DNA from 3 places in the Kitasatospora sp. NPDC057940 genome. Region 3 is predicted to be linked to each of the others. Evidence: riboswitches for the same ligand, from Rfam matches in the RefSeq annotation. Region 3 holds a riboswitch; each other region holds the start of a gene.

Region 1 (5,482 bases), on a different contig from region 3:
CGAGAACAGGTAGTCCCAGCGCCCGGCGTTGAGGCCGGCCGCGTGGTCGCGCAGCTCGTAGAGGATCTCGTCCATCTCGAACGCGGCGGTGATGGTCTCGATCAGCACGGTGGCGCGGACGGTGCCGTGCGGGATGCCGAGCGCGGCCTGGGCGTGGGTGAACACGTCGTTCCAGAGCCGGGCTTCGAGGTGGCTCTCGGTCTTCGGCAGGTAGAAGTACGGGCCGGAGTTGGGGTCCTCGGCGCCCTTGGCGAGCAGCCGGGCGGCGTTGTGGAAGAAGTACAGGCCGAAGTCGAGGAAGGCTCCGGCGACCGGGGTGCCGTCGACGAGCAGGTGGTTCTCGTCCAGGTGCCAGCCGCGCGGGCGGACCACGACGGTGGCGAGTTCGGCGGCGGGCTTGAGGGCGTACGCCTTCCCCGCGGAGGTGGTGAAGTCGATCCGGCCCTCGAAGGCGTCGATCAGGTTGATCTGGCCGCTGACCACGTTCTCCCAGGTCGGGGAGGTGGCGTCCTCGAAGTCGGCGAGCCAGATCCGGGCGCCGGAGTTGAGGGCGTTGATGACCATCTTGCGGTCGGTGGGACCGGTGATCTCGACCCGGCGGTCCTGGAGCGCGCGGGGCGCCTCGGCGACCTTCCAGTCGCCGGCCCGGACGTCGGCGGTGTCGGGGAGGAAGTCCAGCGTGCCGGCCCTGGCGATCTCCGCCCGGCGGGCCTTCCGCGCGGCCAGGAGCTCCTGTCGGCGCCCTTCGAAAGCGCGATGGAGGCCGACGACGAAGGCGACCGCCTCCGGAGTGAGCACCTCCTCCGCCCGGTGAACGCGCGGACCGGCGACAGTGACGACCGGAGCAGCGGGGGAGGCGCCGACGGGTCCCTGTTCTGTAGCCATGGGCAGGACACTCCTAAGCGGTTGAGCCTGGCGAAGGGAGCTCCGGTGGGAACTTCCTTGATCGGAACCCACCTGTCGGTGGATTCGATTCTGTAAGGTGGAGACTAGTTTCCGCGATACAGAATTTCAACGGTTTGTTGATGTGATCGCCGGGACTCTACTCCTCCCCGACAGCGAAGGGAACGCCGGTGGTTTCGACCCCCGACACAGCATCGACGGCCAGCACGGACCGCGCGACCGGCGGCGTGCAGTCCGTCGAGCGCGCCTTCCAACTCCTGGAGGCGCTGGCCGACTCCGGCGGCGTGGCCACCCTCAGCGAGCTCTCCGCCAGCTCCGGCCTGCCGATGCCGACCATCCACCGCCTGGTTCGTACCCTCGTCCAGCAGGGCTATGTACGCCAGGACACGGCGCGTCGCTACACCCTCGGCCCCCGGCTGATCCGCCTCGGCGAGACGTCCAGCCGGCTGCTCGGCAGCTGGGCCCGCCCCTACCTGGCCGAACTCATGGAGGCCACCGGCGAGACCGCCAACCTGGCGGTGCTGGAGGGCGGCGAGGTGGTGTACGTCGGGCAGGTGCAGTCGCGGCGCTCGATGCGGATGTTCACCGAGGTCGGCCGACGAGTGCAGCCGCACTGCACGGGCGTCGGCAAGGCGCTGCTGGCCCAGCTCCCCGAGGACGAGGCGCGCGCCATCCTGGGCCCCAACCCGCTGCCCGCGCACACCGAGTACACCGTCACCGACCCGCAGGAGCTGCTGCACCAGCTCGCCGAGGCGCGCGAGCGCGGCTACGTGGTCGACGACCAGGAGCAGGAGATCGGCGTCCGCTGCATCGCGCTCGCCGTACCGGGCGCGCCGACGCCCACCGCCCTGTCGGTGTCCGGCCCGGAGGCCCGCATCCGGGCCCTGGAGGAGCAGGCCGGCACGTCCTCGCTGGTACCGGTGATGCACCACATCGCGGCTCGGCTGGGGCAGGTCCTCGCCCCCTGACCCGTCGTCACCGCCCGCTTCGCGCACGGGAAGTCGATCCGGTCGACTTCCCGTGCGCGCGCTCCCCCGTTCGAGCGGACACCGAGCGGGTTGCACCTACCCCCGGCGCAGGCTCCGCCACCCTGGTGCGGACGCGGCCCGCAACGGCGCGGGCGGCCGGGGCCCCGGGACAGGGTGGACGACGATGACGTGCAGGCGTTCGACAATGCGGGGCGGGTCCGGGCAGGGCGGGTCCGGGCAGGGCGGGTCCGGGCGCGGCCGGGCCGGGCGCGGCGAGTCCGGGCAGGCCGGCAGGCTCTGCGGATTCCGCGCGGCCTCGCTCGTCGCCGCGATGGCGGCCGGCTGTTCGGTGGCGACGCTGACCGCCGACCCGTCCTGGGCACGCCGGCCCGAGCCCCGGCCGGCGGTGGACACGGCAGCCCCCACGGCGTCCCGCTCCGATCTGGAGGTGGTCCGGCTCGACCCGGACGCCGCCCCGCCCGGCGGCACCACCACCGTCCACGCCTTCATCGCCAACCGCGGCCCGGACACCACCGCGGCACCGTTCACCGTGCTGGTGACGCTGCCGCCCGGGGTCTCCCCGGAGGGCCCGTACTTCCCCGAGGACTGCGAGGTGCGGCTCAACGGCCGCCAGGTGCGCTGTGTCTTCCCGGCCGGACTGCCCCCGCTGCGCAGCGCGACCGCGCTGGTGCCGGTGCGCCTCTCCCCGGACCTGCCGATCGGCAGGCTCACCGGCGGCTCGGTCACGGTGCGCGGCGTGGACGACCCGGACGAGGGGAACAACCGGCAGCCGTTCGACATCACGGTGGTCGAGACGGCTCCCGGCTCCTGACCCGGAAGCCCCGAGGGCCTACCGGTACACGCGGACGTAGTCGGCGGCGAAGGTGATCGGAGCGGTGCCCTGCGGCGCCGGGTGGTACTTCCCCGCGCCGACCGACAGGTTGAGGATCAGGTACGCCGACCAGTTGGCGCCGACGCCCTTGCCGTCCGAGAACACCTTGGCGCCGTTGACGTACCAGTCGACCGAGGTGGCGCCGTAGTAGGTGCCGATGGTCACCCACTGGTCCTTCGCGACGGCGCCGGCGTCGGTGTAGTACTTGGGGTTGCCGGGGTTGACGTGGTTGGTCAGCTCCAGCAGGTTCGGGTTGTCGGGGTGGTACTCGAAGGAGTCGACCTCCCCGTTGCCGTTCTTCCAGGTCCAGAAGGCAGGCCAGGCGCCGGAGCCGGACGGCAGCTTGACCCGGGTCTCGGCGTAGTCGCCGGTCCTGACCTGGAAGCCCTCGCTGGAGCCCTCGGTGGTCAGGAAGCCGGTGTTCCAGGCCTGCTTGCCGTTCTCCAGCGTGGTGGTGCCGGGCGCGGCGGTGAAGGTGGCGACCCCGTTCGCGACGCTGACGTTGTTCTTGTTCAGCAGGTCGAGCTTGTTGTCGTCCGGGTTGTGGTTGCCGTACTTGTAGGCGGTGCTCTTGTCGCCGACCCAGCGCGAGCCCCAGCTGATCGGGCTGTTGAACTCGTCGGACCAGGTCAGCGACTTGCCGGCGACCGGGGAGGCGGGGGTGCCCGCCGACGGGCCGGCGGTGGCGCTCGGGCTGCTCGGGCTCGGGGTGCTCGTCGGGGTCGGCTTCGCGGTGGGGGTCGGGGTCGGGGTCGGGGTCGGGGCGGGAGTCGGCTTCGCGGTGGGCGCCGGGGTCGGAGTCGGAGTCGGCGCCGGGGTCGGAGTCGGAGTCGGCGCCGGGGCGCTGGAGACCACCAGCTGCTGCGAGGCCAGGTTGTGCCAGGCCCCGCCGAGGTCCTGCCAGAAGCCGAACTGGGTGTACGTCCCGGCCGGCAGGGCGCGCGCGCCGCTGGTGAAGGACAGGCCGCTCGGGCAGATCTGCACGTTGGAGGCGTTGCCCGGGAAGTCGAGGTTCGCACCGGCCGCGTTCCGGACGCCCACGCCGACGGTCTTCGCGGTGAAGCAGGCCGAGGAGTGGAGGGTCAGCGAGGCGGTGGCGGCCTGGTTGGCGACCATGGTCGCCGGGGCGAGTCGGTCCTGGGTGACGGTCGGGGTGGTGGCGGCCTGGGCGCCGGAGACGGCCGGCAGGCCGAGCAGTCCGGCGCCGGTGACGGCGAGTGCTCCGGTGACGGCGAGGGCGGCGTTGCGGCCCCGGTGGGAGGGGCGGGCGTGGCGCGGCGCGCGGCGCCGGGCAGGCTGGTGCATGGCGGTGTCCTCTGCGACGCCTGCGAGGTGAGCTGTCGGATTCGGGCTGAGGCAGCCCGGCCGCCGGTGGAAGCGGCTTCACCCCTAGCCACGGCCCGCACGCGGGAGCGTACGGGCCGGGCGCTGACCTTGGTTCCCCCGCTCCCGTCCGCTGTGGTGCTCGGTTGCCGGCCGACGGGTGGACAGGACTCGGCGTCCCGACGGCGGGGGTCCGCGAGGGCGGACGACGGTTGCAGGCTAGGCAGGCCGTGCGTGAACGGACAACCTGCCAGGGCCGGTTGTCGCACAGGTCACAGTGGTGTCGATCAACGACGCTGCGTGGTGGATCAGTTGGGACGGATCAGCGGAGCCGTTGAGCTGCCGAACGACGAATCGGTGAATCGACGGGCCTCGGGTCCACGGGCCCACGGGTCCACCGGTCCACGGGTCCACGGGTCCACGGGTCCACGGGTCCACGGGTCAAGCGAGCCAGTTGTCGACCTGGCTCTCGGCCTCCGGCGCCCAGGCGAGTTCCAGGTGGTTGAGGCCGGTGAGCAGCCGGGTGCCGCCGATCGTCGCGATGCCGGTGGTGTCCAGGGCGCTCGCGGTGAACACGATGCCGTCACTGGGCCCCCGGTTCTCGTTGAGCACGCCCGGGATGTCGGCGGACCCGCCCGCGAGCAGGTAGGTGCGCACCGACGCGGGGACGCCCGCCTGTTGCAGCGGCGCGATCAGCGAACCGGCGTCGATCGCCGCCTGGATGCCCTGGCCCGAGGTGTAGAAGCCCTGGCCGCCGTAGTAGGTGGTCCACCAGTCCTGGGCGGTGCCGTCCACCCCGTACCGGCCGTCCCAGCGGGCGAGCAGCTGGCGCTGGCCCGGGTAGCAGTCGTAGCCGCCGGTGGGCAGCACGCCGAGGCAGGGCTGCGCCGTGTAGGTGCCGTAGCAGGTCATGTAGAGGTGCGGGGACGGCGCGTTGGCGGTGCCGCCGCAGGCCGGCCAGCTCGCGAGGTCGAACGACCAGCCGTGCGCGTACACGTAGTCGAGCCCGCCGTTCGGGCCCCCGAGGGTGATCAGGCGGCGCACGTCGCCCGCGTAGGCCCGCCCCCAGGACGGGCGCACCGAGGACACGTACGCCCGGGCGGCGACCTCGCCCTTGCTCCACGCCACCACGTCCACCTGGGGGACGCCGAGACGGGCCCGGATCAGCGCGACGGCGTCGCCGACGGCCTGCGCCTGGAGCAGGTTGTCGCCCTGCTTGTGGGCGAAGCCGATGGCGAACACCCGGTGGCCGGTGCCGGCGAGGTACTGGGCGAGGCCGGTGGACGGGCAGGCGGAGGCGCCGCAGGTGCCGCTCTCCCCCGGGTTCGCCCAGGCGCGGTCGGCGTTGTCGTTGGCGCCGTGGACCAGCAGCACGGGGGTCGGACGGCTGCCGGTG
Region 2 (5,482 bases), on a different contig from region 3:
CGAGCGGCCGACCCGTCTGCGCCAGCGCAGCGCCGGCCTGATCGGGCTGATCACGCCGGAGCTGAGCAACCCGATCTTCCCCGCACTGGCCCAGGTGATCGAGCAGGTGCTCAGCCGGCACGGGTACACCCCGGTGCTGTGCACCCAGACGCCGGGCGGGTCCACCGAGGACGAACTGGTCGAGATGCTGGTCGACCGGGGCGTGGCGGGCATCGTCTTCGTCTCCGGGCTGCACGCCGACTCCACCGCCGACCACGACCGCTACGCCCGGCTGACCGGGCGAGGGGTCCCGTTCGTGCTGATCAACGGCTACAGCGAGCGGATCGACGCGCCGTTCATCTCGCCGGACGACCGGGCCGCGATGTGGATGGCCGTCCAGCACCTGGCCGAACTCGGGCACGAGCGGATCGGGCTGGCGGTCGGACAGCGGCGGTACGTGCCGGTGCTGCGCAAGATCGAGGGCTTCACGGCGGCGATGCGCGAGGTGCTGGGGCGGAGCCAGGAGGAGGCCGAGGAGCTCGTCCACCACACGCTGTTCAGCGTGGAGGGCGGGCACGCGGCGGCCGGCGCGCTGCTGGACAAGGGCTGCACGGCGATCGTCTGCGGCAGCGACATGATGGCGCTCGGGGCGATCCGGGCGGTGCGGCAGCGTGGGCTGTCGGTGCCGCACGACGTCTCGGTGGTCGGCTTCGACGACTCGCCGCTGATCGCCTTCACCGAGCCGCCGTTGACCACGATCCGCCAGCCGGTCGAGGCGATGGCGACCGCGGCGGTGGACGCGCTGCTGGAGGAGGTCGGCGCAAACGCGGCCCAGCGCGGGGAGTTCATGTTCCAGCCGGAGCTGGTCATGCGCGGGTCCACGGGGGCCTGCGCGCGCTGAGGACGGCCAACGGACGGGCCCCGGAGAGCAGTTGCTCTCCGGGGCCCGTTGCGTGCTGTCCGGGTGCCGGGTCAGCCCTCGTGGTCCGGGGGCGGATCCTGTCACCCGCCGGTCGTGCTCAGACCCGGCCGGCGAAGTCCGGCGCCCAGTTGGCGACGGTCTGCAGGCGCACGCCCGAGCTCGGGTTGGCGGCCTCGACGTACTGGCCGCCGCCGATGTAGATCGCGACGTGGTAGACGCCGGAGTTCTGGCCGTTGTTGGACCAGAACAGCAGGTCGCCCGCCTGGAGGCTGTCCAGCGAGACGCGGGTGCTGGCGGCGGCCTGGTCGGCGGCGACGCGCGGGACGGAGACGCCCGCGGCGCGCAGCGCGGCCTGGGTCAGGCCGGAGCAGTCCCAACCGCCGTTGCCGGTGCCGCCGTAGACGTACGCCTGGCCGACCTTCGACTTGGCGAAGGAGACCGCGGCGGCCATGCTGCCGGTGGCGGCCGGGGCCGGCGCCGGGGTCTGGGCCGGGGTCTGGGCCTGGGCGGCCGGCTTGGAAGCCGGCTTGGTGGCCGGGGTCTGAGCCGGGGCCTGGGGCTGGGCGGCCGGCTTGGTGTTCGCGGCGCCGCCGTTGGAGGTCTGGCCGGACTTCTGCGAGCGGTCGAACCAGGTGAAGTCCGAGCCGGACTGCTGGGCCTGGCCGCCGTCCTTGAACGAGAGGCGCTGGCCCGGGTAGATGCTGTCCGGACCCTCGGTCAGGGTGCCGCGGTTGAGCTCGTACAGCCGCTGCCAGCCGCCCTGGAGGTTGTGCTTGTCGGCGATCGAGGACAGCCAGTCGCCGGAGGCGACGGTGTAGTCGTCGGCCTGGGGCTGGGCGCTGTTCTGGGCCTGGTTCTGGCCCTTCTGCGCCGAGGTGCCGTCGGTGGAGTCGGCGGGGGCCTGCGCCTGGTCCTGGGCCGGTGCGGCCGGCTTGGCGGGCTTCGCGGCCGGGGCCTGGGTCTGCGCGGGCTTGGCGGCCGGGGTGGCCGGCTTCGCGGCGGGCTTGGTGGCGGTCGAACCGGCAGCCGAGCCGGTGGTCGAGCCGGCCGAGGTGTCGACGGCGGCCGCGGCGCCGCCCTTGGTCAGGCCGGCCTGGACCGAGCACACCGGCCAGGCGCCGGGGCCCTGCGAGGCGAGGACCTTCTCGGCGACGGCGATCTGCTGGTCCTTGGTGGCCTGGTTGGCCTGGGGGGCGTACGCGGTGCCGCCGAAGGCGGCCCAGGTGCTGGAGGTGAACTGCAGGCCGCCGTAGAAGCCGTTGCCGGTGTTGATGCTCCAGTTGCCGGTGCTCTCGCACTGGGCGACCTTGTCCCAGGTGGCGACGGAGGCGGCGGAGGCGGTGCCGGAGGTGAGGCAGGGGATGGTGAGGCCGACGCCCGCGACGCCGACGGCGGCGATCACGCGTCGGGTACGACTGGACGGACGGGTGCCGTTGGTGGGCAGCATGAAGACGCAGTCCTCTCCCACGCCTGCGAGGTGAGCTGTCGGATTCGGGCTGGAGTTGCCCGGCCGCGCTGTGGGCGCGGCTTCACCCCTAGCCCTGGATCGTTCCGGGGAACGGTCCGGGGCGACTTACCTGTGGGTCCCCCGCTCCTGCCGTGGTGCGTTTTCGCGCTGCCAGGACATCCGACGGCAGGACTCGGCGTCGCGGATGAACTGGGTTCGTGTGGCCACGAACGGGGAGCACGTTAAGCAGACTTAAGTTCAAACTGCAAACACCTGTGACGCGCATCACGGTTTGGCGAGAACGGTCGTTCCCTTCGCTTTTCATGATCGGAAATGATCGATTTCCGGCAACACGGCGAAGGGTGCGCGCAACTGTCTGCGCTTCAGGGAGTGGGTGACGGTGGGTCGGGTCGCCCGGGGGTCCGCCCGTCGGGAAGGTGGCGTGTCCACACTGCGGGCGTCGGGGGGCGTGTCGTGCGATGGCGAACAAATATGGACAGAACGGACATCACGCCTATTCCCCCCTTAACTCCCTTACGGGACAAGCGGGAAGGGCCCGGAACGTAGCCGTTCCGGGCCCTTCCCGCGTGCGGTGACCGCTACTACTGGCCGGCCGACTCCTCGGCGGCGGTGTGAGCGGCGTGAGCGGCGCGACCGCCCCGGCCGGAGTGGTCGGCGTGGGCGCCCTCGGCGGCCTCCGCCGCCTCGGCCTCGGCCTGCGCCAGGGCCTCGGGGGAGGGCGCGGGCAGCGCGGCCAGGTAGGTGGAGGCGATCAGCTGGCCGACCGTCGGGTAGGCGCCCAGCGGCGCCGCGGACGGGCAGCCGGTCTCCTCGGCGGCCGTGGCGAGCAGCTCGGAGTCGGCCTCCGGCCCGATCACCAGCGGGGCCAGCGCCGGGCGCTGGGAGCCGGTCTCCTTGAGGTGGTTGACGGCCGCGGCGACCGAGCCCGGTACGTCGAGCGCGGCGGGCACGACCGGGACGGCCAGCCGGGCCGCCAGCAGGACACCGGTGATGCCGGCCGCGGCAGCGGCCTCCTCGCCGCCGACGGTGGTCAGCACGACGCCGTCCGCGGCGGTCGCGATGGCGAACAGCCGGGCCCGGTCGGCACGCGCCAGGCCGGCCTCGGACAGGCGCACGTGCACGGCCTCGGCGAGCAGCGGGTGCGGGCCGAGCACGTCGGTGACGGGGGCTCCGTACTCGGCGGCGAGGGCGTGGAGTTCGGTCAGGAATCCGTGCGGGCCGGGTACCAGCGGCACCAGGACCGGCGCGGGCAGACCGGCCTCGGCGGCCATGGCCAGCAGTTCGGCGACGGTGCGGTCGTCGCTGTCGGCGCCCTGGGCGGCTTCGCCCGGGAGGTAGCCGACGGCGGTCTGGATGCCGTTCTGCTCGCTGCGGACGATCGACAGCAGCTCCTCGACGACCGAGCGGGACTCGGGCCCGGCGGTCGCGGGCACGGCGAGCACCAGGGCCGGGGATCCGGCCGGGATCTCGGGGCGCTCGGGGCGACGGTGGCGCCCCCGCGCACGGGAGCCTGGAGTGCGGACGGGCAGTGGCGCGCCCGGGATGGCTGCGGTGCTCATGCCGGAGATCGTAGGACATCGGCCCGTCAGGCCTGCATTCGGCTGCCGTTCGGGTTTCACGTGGTCATGGCGGGTGCGCCGCGCTCCCGTCGTGTCCGGCCGGGCGGTTTGCCCGCAATCCGGACATATCTCACCCAGCCCTCGAGCGATCGCCGCTGGTTGCCCTGACGTGTCCGACGGGGCGTCGAGTTGCTTCTGTGGCGCGTGAGATGTCTCACAGCCAGGAGGTCGCCTGACGGAGGGTCACGAAGGCGCGACTCCGGGCGCCTGAAGATCAACATTCAGCGGGGAACCGCTCACGGCCGGTTATCGAGAATCTGACGATTCACTCGGCTATGTCCGTTTACGTACCGTCAGGAGAAGGGACCGTGAAGAGTTCAGAACTGCCGGTGAAAGGCCTCGTGCACCTGCAATGTCCCGTGCTGATGCACGTGCACAGCAGCTATCATCGCGTCAAGTGAGGCGTTGTGCCGGGCCGGTACGGGGCCGGTCCGTTCGTTCGGCGGGTGCCGGGAGCGCCGCGCTGGACGACCACTCCGGAGCTCTTCGGGAGATTTCTATGCACGACTCGCAGGACACGTACGGCTCGTACGACACCTACAACGGGATGGCGGCCGCCGACCTCAAGGGGGTTGTCTGGCAGAAGAGCCTGCACAGCAACTCCCAGGGGAACTGCGTCGAGTTCGCGGCCCTGCCGGGGGGCGATGTGGCGATGCGCAACTCGCGCTTCCCGGAAGGTCCGGCGCTCATCTACACCCGGGCCGAGATCGCCGCCCTGCTGCTGGGGGCCAAGGACGGGGAGTTCGACCACCTGGCGGTCTGACCGGCCGCCGTCCTGCCATCGGGGGGCCGTCGTGGGTGCTGACACCGCGACGGCCTTTGTCTTTTCCGGTGCCGGTCCGGGGCCGCACGACGGGCGCTCTCGCGACGGGCGCTCTCGCGGTCGACCGCGCGCAGGTGCGGCGGGTGGTCCCGCGCACGGCGGGGGGCTCGGACGTGGACGTGCGTCGGGCCGCCGGGGTGTCCGGCCGTCGGTCCGGCCGGCTCGTCCGGGGGGCGGGCCCGGGAATCGTCGTGGGAATCGTCCTGAGGGCTGAGCCGGAGCCCGTGGCACACCTGTGCCAGGCCCGTCGACCCGCCCCGCGGAGCCCGGGGTGCGGTCCTCCCGGGGCCTCCCTCGGCCGGCCGCGCGCCGTCTGGCGCTAGGCCGAGCGCCGGTGCCGTCCACCGAGTTCGGAACCGGTGGCCGGCTCCGCCTCGAACAGGGCCCAGACCACCTTGCCGCTGCCCAGCGGGTGCCAACCCCAGGAGCGGCTGAAGGACTCCACCAGGTGCAGTCCGCGGCCGGACTCGGCGACGAAGTCGGCCTCCCGGGCGACCGGGCCGGTGCAGCTCGGGTCGCTCACCGCGCAGACCACCTGGGGAGAGCGGTGGACCAGGCTTATTCGGATCGGCAGCCGGCCCTCGGGGGTCGGCTGGATGGGAAAGTCGTACTCGCCCTGGACGCCGCCCGCGGGGTCGGGCCGTGCGCCGATCGCATGCCGCAGTGCGTTG
Region 3 (5,482 bases):
GGATCCTGGGGTATCCGGGCGTCCGCGTGGTCGAGCAGGTGGGACAGCCGGTGGGCGCAGGCCTCGCCGATGGTCTCCAGGACGTCCAGGTCGCGGCGGGGGACGGTGCCCCGGTGGGCCAGCGCGAGGGCGAGGACGCCGACCGGCCGCTCGTCGACGACCATCGGCAGGGCGATCACGGCGACCATGCCGGTGCCCATGCCGGCGTTCTTGTTCGGGTAGTCGACGCTGGTGTGCTCGGGACTGAGCAGGTAGGGGCGGCGTAACCGCAGGGCCATCGCGGCGGGGAGGTCACTGGCCGGATCGACGATGCTGTAGCGCTCGTGGGCCCAGTCCGGCAGCCCGTGCGAGGCGGTCAGCCGGAGCATCCCGGCGGAATCCAGCAGGTAGAGCGCGGAACCCTCGCCGGTGATCCACCCCGGTCCCTCGGCGAGGACGGTGCCGAGCAGTTCGGCGGCGCTGGTGCAGCCGAGCAGCAAGCGCACGCAGCGCATGGGGCTGCGGGCGGTGGGACTGCTGCGCGGCGTCCGGCTCTCGTCCTCGGAGGGGGGAACCCACGGAGAGCTCAGGTCCATCGGATACCCGGCCTTTCCGCTCTCGGGGGGTGGGTGCCCTCTGGGTGCCCGAACGGGCACTTAATTCTTAATACCTTATTTCTCAGGTGGGTGCTGAAGCGGGTGAATGGTGGCCCAGACGGCGTACCAGCACCAGCGTCCGGTCGTCCGCCGCGTCCCGCGCCACCGTCCGGACCAGCCGCTCCGCCGCGCCCCGGGTGAGCTGCTGCTGCGTCCGCCACGGCCGCACCACCGGCTCGGCCGCCGCCAGCAGCCGACCCACCCCCTCGTCCAGGTCCCGACCCGGCACCTCCACCAGGCCGTCGCTGAACAGCAGCAGCGAATCGCCCCGCCGCAGCCGCCCCGACACCGCCGGATACAGCGCGCCCGACACCAGCCCCAGAGCCGGGCCGCCGTGCCCCGACCGCGCCCAGCCGCCGCCGTCCGCCCGGCGGAACTGCGCGGGCGCCGGATGGCCGGCGTTGAACAGCAGGTAGTCGCCCGTCGCCGGGCGCAGCGCGAGGTGCACCGCCGTCGCGAAGTCGTCCTCCCAGCCCATCCGCACCAGGTGGTCGTTGGCCGCCGGCAGGAACGCCTCCGGCGGCACCCGCCCCAGCAGCATCGCGAACGCGCCCGACAGGTGCGTCGAGCGGGCCGCCGCCCGGCTGCCCTTGCCCGACACGTCCACCAGCAGCAGCTCCAGCAGATCCTCCTCGGGGCGGTGCGCGCACAGCAGGAAGTCACCCGAGAACGAGGTGTCGCCGGCCGGCGCCAGCGCACTGTCGAAGTGCCAGTCGAGCAGCCGCTCCGGAAGCCGGGCCAGCGTCCGGGTGTGCTCGGCCAGCTCCAGCAGCATCGAATCGCCCTGGGTCCCGCGCAGACCCAGCCGGTGCCGGAACCGGTTCGCGGCCAGCACCGTCACCGCGGTCGCGGCCAGCACCAGCGTCACCCCGATCCGCACCCCGAGCGGATCCCGCACCACCGCCCCCAGCACCCCGCCGGCCAGCGCCGCGCACACCAGCACCAGCAGCTGACCGCGCCGCAGCAGCAGCCCGCCGACCACCAGCGGCAGCACCAGCGCCGACGGCGGCCAGCTGTACGGCAGCACGATCGGCAGCACGCTCAGCACGGCCGTCACTCCGAGCAGCACCCCCAGCGCGTACCGCGCGGCCCGGGCGTTCCCGTCCAGCAGCCGCAGGTACCACCGCCGCGCCCTCGCTATCGGTGCGGGCACGTGGACCTCCGCCAAGGGGTCGGCGGTCCCCTGTCATGACCACCAGTCAGCCCGGCCACACTAACCCGTCCGCCCCCACCGCCCCCAGGCCCGCTGCCCGCCCGCCGCACGGGAAGTCGGCGGGTCCGACTTCTGGTGCACGCCCCACCCCGTGTGGTGGTGGTTCCGCCGTCGTCGTGGGAGGCCGGGCGGGTTGTGCCACGGCCGGTGTCTCAGAGGGTGGGCCAGGTGCGCAGGCCGGTGGTGAGGAGGGTGATGAGGCGGCTCTGGGTGGTGGCCAGGTCCTCGGCGAGCTGGAAGCCGCCGCCGATGGAGAGGGAAGCGAAGCCGTGGGCGACGGAGCGGACGGTGCGGGCGGCGTGGATCGCCTCCGCGCCGTCGAGGCCGTACTCCCGCAGGACGGCGATGATCACCCCGACGAGCCGCCCGGCCGCGCGGGTGAGGTCGTCGTCCGGCTGCGGGGCCTGGGGGAGCGCGTTGTAGCGGTGCGGGTACTCGGTGGCGTACGCGTGGTAGGCGCGCAGGACGGTGTCGACGGCGTCGTCCCCGCTGCGGCCGACGGCGGCCTCGGCGAGCCGGTCGGCGAGTTCCTCGGTGACCCGGACGGCGATGAGCCGCCGCAGTTCGGCGAGGCCGCCGCTGACGTGCTTGTACAGCGACGGGGTGGCGACCCCGGCCCGGGCGGCGACGGCGGCCAGGGTGAGGGCCTCGGTGCCCTGCTCGTCGATGAGGGCGAGGGCGTGGTCGACGACCTGCTCGGGGGTGAGTCCTACTCGGGGCATGGCGCGGGCTCTCCGTCGGTGGAAGGGGGCTGATGTGGCGGGGCGGGGCTGACGTGGGCGGGCGGGGCTCAGACGAGTTCGGCGAGGAAGGGCAGCAGGGCGTCGGCGGTGGCCTGCGGGTTGTCGGCCATCGGGTAGTGCCCGGATCCGTCGATCATGACCTTCCGTGCGTCGAGCGCGGCGGCCTGCCGGTCGGCGACGGCTTCCGGCTTCGGGAAGTCGGGGTCCTTGCTGCCCATGATGACGAGCGAGGGGCAGCGCACGGCCGCGGTCCAGCCGACGGGCGCGGAGTCCCCGCTGACGTATCCGCGGGTGGCGGTCTTGCGGCCGGGGGTGCGCATGGCGGCGACGAGTCCGGCCACGTACGTGTCGAAGTCGGCGGGCTTGGCGCCCGGGTAGGCCAGCTTGCGGTGGTAGAGGCCCCAGAAGGCGGGGGAGTGGACGGTCAGGAAGCCCATGGCGCGGAGGGCACCGCGCAGGAGCGCGCCGGGCGGGGGGTTCTCGACGAAGGCGTCGACCAGGGCGATGCCGGCGACCCGCTCGGGGGCGTCGCCGGCGGCTTTGACGACCGTCGCGCCGGTGTAGGAGTTGCCGACCAGGACGGCGCGGTCGATGCCGAGGTGGTCGAGCAGGGCGAGGACGTCGGTGGCGATGGCGGCGGGGGAGTAGTCGTCCCAGACGATCGAGGATTCGCCGAAGCCGCGCAGGTCCATGGTGATGACCCGGCGGCCGGCGGCGGCCAGCAGCGGGCGGAGGTGCCGGTAGGCGGCGCGGGTGTCGAGCATTCCGGGGAGCAGCACGACGGGAGCGCCGTCGCCCTGTCGGGTGTCGTCGTAGGCGAGGCGGCCGCCGGTGACGTCGAGGTACTGGGTGGTGGGGGCGCTGGTGGCGTTCATGGCAGGTCTCCGGAGGGTTGCCGGTGCGGGCTTCGGCGCTGCCGCCGATAGCCATAAAGCTAAGGCTAATAGCCTTAGCCGTCAAGCCTTCGCGCCCTACGGAGCGGGGGAGGCCGGCGAAAGGTTTGCAGGTGAAGGGTCGTTCGTTGACGTCCGATCACGTGAGGTGGCGTCAATGGTGTTCAAAGGGGTCCAGGGGTGCCCAAGGGGAACAAAACGCCCGTCATGCCCCAGAATGCCCCGCCCGTCTCAGGTCGTCCCGGGCGAACGGCTTGGAATCAGGGCCTCCTAGGATTAACGTTTGATAACGCAGCGCGGTCGTCAACGCCGTACCCAGACGGCACCGTGCGCCGTCGCCTAATCCCGCCGACCGGCCTCCGGGCAGGTCAGGGAGCCGGGGAACCACGTTCCTTGGGGTGAATCGGCGGGGCTCCGGCCCGGCCGTAGGAGACCTTCCTGCTCCGAACCCGTCAGCTAACCCGGTAGGCGCGAAGGAAGGAAAGGAGCGCGCCTCCGTGGCGTCGACGCACACTCCGGCACACCCGGCCGGCCTCGCAGCAGGTACCCGGCTCCTCGACCACCCCGGCCCGGACGGCCCCGAGTACGCGGGCCCGGAGGTCGAGACCAACCGGCACCGGATGCCGCGTCAGGTCCGCGGGACCTCCCCGCTGCTCGGCGTCACCGCCGTCGCCGCCACCCTGGGCGCCACCGGCTTCGCCTCCGCCACCCCGGCCGCCGCCCCCGCCATCGAGACCCCGGACGAGACCCCGGTCGCCCTCTCCGCCGACCCCGGCCTCGCGCTCGCCGCCCGCATCCAGCTGCAGGCCGACAGCCAGCGCACCGCCGCCGAGGAGGACGCCCGCGTCCAGGCCGCGAAGGAGGCGGAGGCCAAGGCCGCCGCCAAGGAGGCCGAGGCCAAGCGGGCCGCCGAGGAGGCCGAGCGGGCCAAGGCCGCCGCCCTCACCCTGCCGGTGCGCGACTACCACCTCACCGCCCACTACGGCCAGAGCGCCCGTTACTGGGCCCACCTGCACACCGGCCTGGACTTCGCCGCGGACACCGGCACCCCCGTCTACGCCGTCGGCCAGGGCACCATCACCTCGGCCGGCTGGTCCGGCTCGTACGGCTACCGGATCGTCGAGACCCTGCCCGACGGCACCGAGATCTGGTACTGCCACCTCTCCTCGATCATCAAGGGCTCCGGCAAGGTCGCCTCCGGCCAGCAGATCGGCAAGGTCGGCGCCACCGGCAACGTCACCGGCGCGCACCTGCACGTGGAGGTCCGCCCCGGTGGCGGCGCCCCCGTCGACCCGGAGACCTGGTTCCAGCAGCGCGGCCTCAACCCCTGACGCACCCGCGAAGCCCCGGCCGCCGGAACCAGAAGGCACCGCGGCCGGGGCTTCGCCGCGTCACTCCTGCGCCGGGTCCGCCGGGTCCGCCGACTCCGAGGGGTGCGCGTCGAACTCCTCCTGCGCCGGCCCCGCCAGCCCCTCCATGCGGGCGTCGAACTCCTCCTGCGCGAGCCCGGCCAGGTACGCGTCGATCTCCTCCTGCCCCGGCTCCGGCGCGAGGTCCGGGAACTCCTCCACCAGCATTCGCGGCAGCCCGGGCACCGTCCACTCCCCGTACAGGTCGAGCGCGGCCTCCACCGCCGCCTCCTCGAACGCCCCGAAGTCCCCGGCCAGCTCGTCCGGCATCGGCCGGCCCAGCGCCGTCAGCTCGGCCAGGTTGCGGTAGCTGCGCCGCATCAGGCCCTGCTCCAGCAGCCGGCGCGCGCCGTCGGTGGCCATGCCGACCGAGATCACCCGGGTCGGGCTCCAGCCCTGCTCGTCCACCTCGTCCAGCCAGCCGGTCTGCGCCAGTGCGGCGAACCTGGCCAGCCGCTCCTCCTGCGCCAGCTCCCGGAAGCCGGTCAGCCACTCCCGCACCGCCTCCGGATCCGCGACGTCCGCCCCGTACGCGTGCAGCAGCAGCGCGTACAGCCGGGGCCAGGTCACCAGGTCGGCGCGGCGCAGC

Evidence for each region. A riboswitch is a leader RNA that binds a small molecule or an ion and turns the genes downstream of it on or off. The one in region 3 is predicted to bind cyclic di-AMP.
Region 1: it holds a riboswitch for cyclic di-AMP, as region 3 does, so the genes downstream of both, ACFVTF_RS18500 (hypothetical protein) here and ACFVTF_RS00095 (M23 family metallopeptidase) in region 3, are expected to answer to the same signal.
Region 2: it holds a riboswitch for cyclic di-AMP, as region 3 does, so the genes downstream of both, ACFVTF_RS17685 (transglycosylase family protein) here and ACFVTF_RS00095 (M23 family metallopeptidase) in region 3, are expected to answer to the same signal.

The regions. Positions count from the first base shown of each region.
Region 1 is NZ_JBHVPH010000010.1:209,911-215,392, forward strand. Features, by position in the region: gene aceB (malate synthase A) at 1-885, opposite strand, end outside; gene ACFVTF_RS18490 (IclR family transcriptional regulator) at 1,074-1,871, shown strand; gene ACFVTF_RS18495 (hypothetical protein) at 2,077-2,703, shown strand; gene ACFVTF_RS18500 (hypothetical protein) at 2,722-4,068, opposite strand; cyclic di-AMP (ydaO/yuaA leader) riboswitch at 4,071-4,237, opposite strand; gene ACFVTF_RS18505 (esterase/lipase family protein) at 4,528-5,482, opposite strand, start outside.
Region 2 is NZ_JBHVPH010000010.1:13,062-18,543, reverse strand. Features, by position in the region: gene ACFVTF_RS17690 (LacI family DNA-binding transcriptional regulator) at 1-880, shown strand, start outside; gene ACFVTF_RS17685 (transglycosylase family protein) at 999-2,369, opposite strand; cyclic di-AMP (ydaO/yuaA leader) riboswitch at 2,356-2,516, opposite strand; gene ACFVTF_RS17680 (hypothetical protein) at 2,951-3,928, opposite strand; gene ACFVTF_RS17675 (DUF397 domain-containing protein) at 4,488-4,751, shown strand; gene ACFVTF_RS17670 (ATP-binding protein) at 5,131-5,482, opposite strand, start outside.
Region 3 is NZ_JBHVPH010000001.1:22,122-27,603, reverse strand. Features, by position in the region: gene ACFVTF_RS00115 (SpoIIE family protein phosphatase) at 1-485, opposite strand, end outside; gene ACFVTF_RS00110 (PP2C family protein-serine/threonine phosphatase) at 658-1,788, opposite strand; gene ACFVTF_RS00105 (TetR/AcrR family transcriptional regulator) at 2,001-2,570, opposite strand; gene ACFVTF_RS00100 (alpha/beta fold hydrolase) at 2,639-3,466, opposite strand; cyclic di-AMP (ydaO/yuaA leader) riboswitch at 3,811-3,969, shown strand; gene ACFVTF_RS00095 (M23 family metallopeptidase) at 3,982-4,815, shown strand; gene ACFVTF_RS00090 (hypothetical protein) at 4,876-5,482, opposite strand, start outside.